DNA from 2 places in the Rhizobium sp. OAE497 genome. Region 1 is predicted to be linked to the other one. Evidence: riboswitches for the same ligand, from Rfam matches in the RefSeq annotation. Region 1 holds a riboswitch; the other holds the start of a gene.
The links. Region 1 has a riboswitch for FMN ahead of ABIE40_RS24775 (6,7-dimethyl-8-ribityllumazine synthase). Riboswitches for the same ligand answer to the same signal wherever they lie in the genome.
Positions count from the first base shown of each region.

Region 2: linked by a shared signal. The riboswitch ahead of ABIE40_RS07115 (DMT family transporter) and the one ahead of ABIE40_RS24775 (6,7-dimethyl-8-ribityllumazine synthase) in region 1 are both predicted to bind FMN.

Region 1 is NZ_JBEPOA010000002.1:1,108,909-1,113,118, forward strand. Features, by position in the region: gene ABIE40_RS24770 (glycerol-3-phosphate dehydrogenase/oxidase) at 1-1,507, shown strand, start outside; gene ABIE40_RS24775 (6,7-dimethyl-8-ribityllumazine synthase) at 1,561-2,037, opposite strand; FMN riboswitch at 2,150-2,291, opposite strand; gene ABIE40_RS24780 (FAD-containing oxidoreductase) at 2,354-3,718, opposite strand; gene ABIE40_RS24785 (DUF4126 family protein) at 3,715-4,176, opposite strand.
Region 2 is NZ_JBEPOA010000001.1:1,391,483-1,395,692, reverse strand. Features, by position in the region: gene ABIE40_RS07120 (esterase-like activity of phytase family protein) at 1-1,026, opposite strand, end outside; gene ABIE40_RS07115 (DMT family transporter) at 1,123-2,022, opposite strand; FMN riboswitch at 2,112-2,260, opposite strand; gene ABIE40_RS07110 (methyl-accepting chemotaxis protein) at 2,366-4,210, opposite strand, start outside.

The DNA.
Region 1 (4,210 bases):
GCTGGAGCGCAATCTGCTTCTCAAAAACGCGCCGCATTGCGTCGAGCCGCTGCCGACCTTCATACCGGTCTTCTCCTGGACGCGCGGCATTTGGGCGGCCTTGCGCACGCTGTTTGGCTCGAAGACGGCACCGCGCAGCCGCGGGGCCGTGCTGATCAAGATCGGCCTCGGCCTCTACGATTTCTTCGGCTCGCGCGATCGCGTCATGCCGAAGCACCGGTTGATCTTGAAGCGGCAGGCGCGCAAGGAAATGCCGCATGTCACGCCAGCGATCGTCGCGGGCGGCATCTATTACGACGCCAAGATTAGCCGCCCGGAGCGGCTTGTCTATGAGCTGGTCAAGGATGGCTGCGATGCCAATCCGAAAAGTCTGGCCGCCAATTTCACGACACTGGATTCCGTCGAGGAGGGCCGGCTGACATTCCGGCAGGCTGACGGGTCGAGCTTCGCCGTGAAGCCGAAGCTTGTGGTCAATGCGGCTGGCCCCTGGATCGATCACGTCAATACCGCGCTGGGCGCACCGTCACACCTGATCGGCGGCACCAAGGGATCGCATATCCTGCTCGATCACCCTGAACTCGTTCGCAGCCTGAACGGCCACATGATCTATTTCGAGGCCGACGACGGCCGCATCTGTCTCGTCTACAGTTATCTCGGTCTGGCGCTGGTCGGCTCGACCGATATTCCGGCGGATGACCCAGACAACGTCCTCTGCGAGGAGCCGGAGACCGACTATTTCCTCGAAAGCGTCCGCTCGCTGCTGCCGACGCTGCGTTTCGACCGCGACCAGATCGTCTACAGCTATAGCGGCATCCGCCCGCTGCCCGCCTCGGATGCGACGGCACCGGGCCTGATCAGCCGCGATCATTCCGCACCGGTGAAGGAACCTGAAGGCAATCGCCCGTTCCCGATCGTCTCGCTGGTCGGCGGCAAGTGGACGACGTTCCGCGGCTTTGCCGAAGAAGTCGCCGATACCGTTATCTCCCGCCTGCAGCGCGACCGCCGGGAATCGACGCGCTATCTGGCGATCGGCGGCGGCAAGGGCTTTCCTGCCGATGGTGAGAAGCGTGGACACTGGATCAAGGATCTCGCATCGAAGGGCAACGTTTCTATCGAACGCGCCGACGAATTGCTGGGCCGCTACGGCACGACGGCTGCGCCGATCCTCACATTCGCTTCGGTTCATTCCGACGAGACGAGACTGACAGGCGCCCCGCGCCAAAGCTTCCGGGAGATTGACTGGATCGCCAGAAACGAGCTTGTCGTCCACCTCGCCGATATCGTGCTTCGCCGCACGACGCTGGCGATCGAGGGGCGGCTGACGATCGAGGGGCTGAGAGAAATCGCCGATATTGCCGCCGCAGCTCTCGGCTGGGATGCGGCGCGGACGGAAAGCGAGATCGCCGAAGACGTCACCGGTCAGTTGAGCCGCTTCCACGGCCAGACGCTGACGAGCACTGCTCCGGCTGCCGGCCGCGAGAAAACCCCGCGCCCGGCTTCAGGCTGACTTTGCTCAAGAGCCAACGCGCCGGTGCCATTTCCGGCGCGCGCTTCATCCGATCAGAGCGCGGCGACCGCCAGGTTGCTGCGTGCCTCGAGGATCGCCCTGCAGGCGTTAGCCGCTTCCTGGCCCTTGATCACGAAGTGGTTCATGAAGAACTCGATATGGGCTTCGCTTTCCTGGAAGTGATGCGGCGTCAGCACTGCGGAGAGAACCGGGATGCTGGTATCCAGCTGCACGCGCATCAGGCCATCGAGAACGGTGCCCGCCACGAAATCGTGCCGGTAGATACCGCCATCGACGACGAAGGCGCAGCCGAGGACCGCGGCATATTTGCCGGTGCGGGCGAGCGTCTGCGCGTGAAGCGGGATTTCAAGGGCGCCGGGAACGTCGAAGATCTCGACATCGGCGGCATTGCCGCCTTGCGCCTGCCACGTCGAAACGAAGGAATTCACGCACTGGTCGACGATACCGGCATGCCAGCGGGCACGCACGACGGCGATCTTGATGCCCTGGGGTTTGGTTGCGATAGTCATGTCTCTGCCTTTCAAGGGTGCCATTTCTGGCGGTTGCGTCGAGCCGCGAAGCGGCCCAATTCTCCCTTGGGCGAACAGCACTGCGCACCTCTCGCGCGGAAAGGTGCTGCCTGCATGCTCTCTTCCATCCGGACTATACCGTCGGCTCCGGCCTCTCACCGGATCTGCTGACCTTCCATTTGCGGAAGCGCTCGCGGGCTCCGGGTTTCCCCGATACCGCCGGTGGGGAATTGCACCCCGCCCTGAGAACAGCGCGAGATAAATCCAATTTCAGCAAGGATGCAAGTCCGGAAACGGCGTCAGATGACCTGTTTGGTCAAACAGGCTTGAGATCGCCGATGATCGTCGGAATGAGCTCCGATACGGTCGGATGGATCGGCACCGACCATTGCAGGACCGGATAGGTCGTCCCGGCATTCATGGCGTCGATGATCCCGTGGATCGCCTCGTCGCCCTCGATGCCGAGGAAGGCGGCGCCAAGGATTTCCTGGGTTTCCGCATCCGCGACGATCTTCATGAAGCCCTTGGTCTCGCCGCGTTCATTGGCGCGGCCGACACGGGTCATCGGCCGTTTCGAGACGGCGACCTTGCGGCCGGAAGAGCGCGCCTGCTTCTCCGTCATCCCGGCACGGCCGAGCGGCGGATCGATATAGAGCGCGTAGGCCGGAATGCGGCTCGAAACCTTTCGGTCGCCGCCATCAAGCAGATTGGCGGCCGCGATCTCGAAGTCGTTATAGGACGTATGCGTGAAGGCGCCGTGGCCGTTGCAGTCGCCGAGCGCATAGATGCCCTCGACATTGGTCATCAGCCGGTCGTCGACGGTGATGAAGCCGCGTTTGTCGGTCACGATACCCGCCTTGTCGAGGCCGAGATCGCCGGTATTCGGCGTGCGGCCGGTGGCGACGAGCACATGGCTGGCATTGATATCCGGCTTGCCGGAAATCGAGACGGCGATACCGTCACCCGCCTTGGCGAAAGCGATGTTCTCCGCTCCGGTATGAACGGCGATGCCTTCGGAGGTGATGATTTCCTCGATCGCATCGGAGATATCCTCGTCCTCGCGGGACGCGAGTTTCGGGCCGCGCTCGATGACGGTCACCTCGGAGCCGAAGCGGCGATACATCTGTGCGAATTCCAAGCCGATATAGCTGCCGCCGATCACCAGGAGATGGCGGGGCAGGGTATCGAGCTGGATGATCGAGGTGCTGGTCAGGTAATCGACATCGGCGAGGCCCGGAAAATCCGGAATGGTCGGCCGGGCGCCGACATTCAGGAAGATCTGCGGCGCAGTCAGCACCTCGCCATTGACCTCGACGGTCCTGGCGCCGGTGAATGTCGCGTGGCCATAGATCACCTCCATGGTCTTCATGCCGGAGAACCAGCCGGTCAGCCCGTTGCGGGCGTTCATCGTCACGGTTTCGGCGCGCTTGCGCACCACCTTCATGTCGATCCCGATCGGACCCGAAATCTTGACGCCATAGTCGCTGCCGGTGCGTGCCACATGCGCGGCGCGCGCACTCGCGACCAGCGTCTTGGTCGGCATGCAGCCGGCATTGACGCAGGTGCCGCCGAGATATTTGCGCTCGATCAGCGCCACCTTCATGCCCTTCTCGGCCATGCGGGCGGCAAGAAAGGGGCCGGCCTGACCGGCCCCGATGAAGATGGCGTCATAGGTCTTCATGCGACGGCCGAGATGATGAGGCCGGCGCCGACGATGGCGACCGCGTCTTCGATGAGGGCAGCCGGCGTATCCTTGCCGAAGATGGCCGCGAGCTTGCCGCGGGCAGCGGCACCGCCCAGCGTTCCAACGACCGCGCCGACCACACCGGCAATCAGGCCGCCTACGAGCGAACCGCCGGAAGCGCCGATCGTGGCGCCGGTCAGCGCACCCATGATGATACGGGCGCCGAACTGCATCGGCACCTTGCGGCTCGGCGTCGTCGGCAGCTGGTCGGTGATCAGCTCGACGGCGGCGAGCACCGTGAAGATCCACGGTGTCCACTTGTAGCCCATGAAGGAAAGCGGGGTCTGCGATACGTCGAACCAGCCAAGCGCCGCGCCCCAGGCGACGGCGGCAGGTGCTGTCATGGCCCGAAGGCCGGCAATGATCCCAATCAAAAATGCAAGAAATAGAAGCATGCGAGGGTCCCCTTCCTCTGCGGATGCCGAAACG
Region 2 (4,210 bases), on a different contig from region 1:
GCCCTTCGAGGAAGAGCGGCCTTCCGGATAGTGGCCGAGATGGGCAACGGCGCGCTCGAAGGACGAGCCCGATTCGTAGAGAACCTTGCCGGTCTTGTCGAAGACGGTGAAGCCGCGCGAGCCGCCTTCATAATCGCCTTCGTTGGCGACGACGAGACGGTTGTCGTCCAGCCACTTCACGGCGTCGGGCTCGCGAAGAACGCCCTTGGCTTCGCCGGTGAACTTCAGCTGGCCGTCCTTCTTGGTGTCGATGCCGGAGAGATCGGTGCTGCCAGCGGTGAAATGCGTCTTCACCGTGCCGGCCTTGCCGTCGATGATGACGATCTCGTTGTTTTCCTGCAGCGTCAGGGCGATTTCGTCCTGGCCATTGAAGGAGACGAATTCGGGCTCCGGATCCTCAGGCGCGATTCCGGCGAGACCCGTCAGCGTGACGTGCTTGATGGTGCCGCAATCGACGGCGCCGTTCTTGACCTGGAAGAGCACGAGATCGCCAGCCGGCATCTGCGGGATCTTGCCGTCGTTGATCTCTTCGTCACGCTCGTTCTCGATGGCGATCGTGCCGAGCGTCTTGTCCTTGTTGAGAGCGATCGAATCCGGCTGGCCGCCGAGATCGCAGGTATTCTCGATCTTCTTGGTGGCAACATCGACGATGGCGAGGCGGCCCGACGGCTTGACCTTGCTTTCGCTGGTGTTGACGGCGACGAGCGCCTTGCCCGAGGTCGAGGTGACCGATGTCGGTTCACCGTCCATCATCAGTGCGCCGAGAGCCTTCGGGGCCTTGGCGTCGGTGATGTCGACGAAGCCGATCGCGCCGAGCGGGCTGTCGCTGTAGATCAGCGTATTGCCGTCGTCGGTTGCGGTGATGATTTCTGCAGAGGTCGTCGAAAGCTTGTCCTTGCCTTCAGGCAGGTTCGAAGCGACCGGAAAAGATGCAATGCGATTGAAAACAGGCTCGGCAACTGCCGGAAAGGCAACAGAAGCCAGGAGCACGGCAGCGAGCGCTGCCTTGCGCGATGAATTAGTCATGAAATCCCCCATGCGTCGAAAAATCGAAACATGGGGGTTTTGAGGGAAACGGATGACAGGCAGATGACAGTGCGCGCAATTTTGCACCGCTTTGCATCAGGCCGCATTTTTCTCTCGGCGCATCTCGTTGCGCATGATGAAGAGCGACGCCATCAGGATCAGTGCGGCGCCGAGCCAGAGATAGCCCGCCGGCGCATAGCCGAAGAACAGCCATCCGGCGAGAACGTTGAGCGGCAGCTTCAGATCGTCGAAGGGCTGAACATAGGCGGCATCGGCGACGGTGTAGGCCAGCGTCAGCAGGTATTGCGCGAAGACGGTCAGCAGACCGGCGAAGACGAAGAGCGCCAGGGTCATGCCCTGAGGCACCTCGAAGCCGGCCACACCCGCGAGCACGCCGTTGATCGGCGTCAGCAGCACCAGCAGCCAGACAGTGATGGTCTCCGGTTTCTCGATGCCGGTCAGGCTCTTGGTGATCAGCGCCGACGCGCCCCAGAAGAGCGCCGAGATAATCGGAAGGAGTGCCGCCCAGGTGAAGGCGTCCGACCATGGCTGCAGGATGATCATCGCGCCGGCAAAGCCGACCGCCGTCGCCGCCCAGCGTGCCGGGCCGACGCGCTCGCCGAGAAAAAGGCGGGCGCCGAGGATGATGAAGAAGGGCGAGGTCATGACCAGCGCGATCGCCTGCCAGATCGGCACCGAGGCAAGACCGGATACCCAGGCTTCGACCCCGAGGGCGGCGAGCGCCACGCGAACGACATGGCGCCAGGGATAAGAGGTGCGCATTGCCGAGAGGCCGGCGCGGCGCAGGAAGGGAAGCGAGAAGAGGAGCGCGAAGGCATATTGCCAGAAGGCGGCGGAAGCGGCTGCGAAGCCGAGCTTCATCGTCAGCCATTGGGTGACGACATTGAGAACGGAAAAGGCGATACCCGCCAGCACCATGAAAGCGGCACCGGCCATCGCACGCGACGAGGAAAAAGCAAGGGAAGTCTGATTCATGTCTTTCATCCAGAAAGGGACCAACACAAATCAGGACGCATGAGCGCAGGACGGCAGCCGGACAGACCCCTGCCCCGCTCACAGCTTGCGATCATTCTCTTTCATCCGGACTATACCGTCGGCTCCGGAATTGCACCGGATCTGCTGACCCCCGGCCTTTGACGGCCGAAGCGCTCGCGGGCTTGGGCCTAGACCCTTTACCGCCGGTGGGGACTTTCACCCCGCCCTGAGAACGGCCGATCCGTAGATCAAAGGCCTGCGCTGCGCAAGGCCACGGAAATGCGAAAAGGGTCCGGCTTTCGCCGAACCCTTCGAAGTGATGCTCTTCTACCGGCAGCCGGTCTCAGAACTCGGACCATTCCTGCTTCACCGCGGCATTGCCGTGGCTGGCATAGACCGGGGCCGGTGGAGCACTGCGCTGCGGGCGGGCCATGGCGGCTGCGGTCTGGCGCAAGGCGGATGCATTGGTCTCCGTGCGGCTGCCGCCGAGCTGGAACTGGCCGATCAGCTGGTTCATGCGGTCAGCCTCGGCGGCGAGCGTGGCGCTGGCGGCGTTGGTCTCCTCCACCATCGCGGCGTTCTGCTGGGTTACCTGATCCATCTGGTTGACGGCGCTGTTGACTTCGGAAAGACCGGTCGACTGTTCGCGCGACGACGTGGCGATGGCATCCATGTGCTGGTTGATGGTGACGACCAGCTGCTCGATGGTCTTCAGCGCCTCGCCGGTTTCGCGCACCAGCTTGACGCCGCCTTCGACTTCAACCGACGAGTTGCGGATCAGGTCCTTGATCTGCTTTGCGGCCTGGGCGGAACGCTGTGCCAGTTCACGGACTTCCTGGGCAACGACGGCAAAGCCCTTGCCGGCTTCACCGGCACGCGCTGCCTCAACACCGGCGTTCAGCGCCAGCAGGTTGGTCTGGAAGGCAATCTCGTCGATGACGCCGATGATGCTGGAGATCTGGTTCGACGACTGCTCGATCCGCTCCATCGCATCGACGGCATTGGCAACAACCGTGCCGGAAGCCGTGGCGCTGCGGTTTGCCTGGATCGCCACCTGGCGGGCCTCGTCGGCGCGCTTGGAGGAGTTCGAGACATTGACGGTGATCTCATCGAGAGCGGCTGCGGTCTCTTCGAGCGAAGCGGCCTGCTGTTCGGTGCGCTTCGAGAGATCCTCGGCGCCCTGGCTGATCTCGCGAGTACCCCCGGTGATAGAGACCGCCGACTGGGCGACGGCGCGGAGCGTGCCGCCGAGCTGCGAGATCGCACCGTTCAGGTCATGGCGGAGTGCTTCGAAATCCGGGGCGAAGGCGTCGTTGAGCTGGAAGTCGAGCTCGCCGGCTGCGAGGCGGCGCAGACCACCAGCAAGACCGGCCGTTGCCTGCTCGAGGCGCTGCTGGGCGGCGGCTTCCGCTTCGGAAGCAAGGCGAGCCCTGTCGGCGTCGGTCTTGGCGCGGGTCATCTCGGCGTCGGCCTGCAGGCGCTGATTGTCTATCGCGGCAAGACGGAAGATCTCGACGGCATTGGCCATCTGGCCGATTTCGTCCTCCCTGCCCTTGCCCGGAATTTCCGATGCGGTGTCGCCGGCGGCCAGACCGCGCATCGACTTGGTGATGCGGACGATCGGGCTCGCGATGCCCGAAATGCCGAAATAGATCGCGGCGAAGACGATCAAGGCGCTGAGGCCGAGAACGGCGGAGATCAGCGTCAGGGTCGTGGAATACTGGCTGCGGCTTTCGGCGAGACCGGCGGCAGCTGCGTCCTCGTTGAAGGCGACGAGCTTGTCGACATTGTCGGCCAGGATATCGGCGACCGGGCCGAGGTTTGCGTCGAAGGCATTGATCGCGTCCTGCTGCTTGCCGGCCTTCGCCAGCGCGATCATCTTCTGGCCCTCTTCGATATATTTCTGCGAGGAGCTGTCCATCTCCTGATAGATGCCGCGCTCGACATCGGTATCGACGAGGTCCTGATAGGCGAGGACCGTCTTGCGGAGCTTGGCTTCGCGCTCGCCGATCTTCTTTTCCAGCGCCGCCTCGTCGCCCGAGGTGCGGCCCATCGCCAGATCGCCATAGGAGCCGCGCAGCGAATAGCGGGCAAGCTGGATATCCTTAGCCTTGGAAATGCCGGGATGCATGCTGGTCGCGAACAACTCGTTGTTCTTGTTGGAATCGCGCAGTCCGGTGACGGCGAT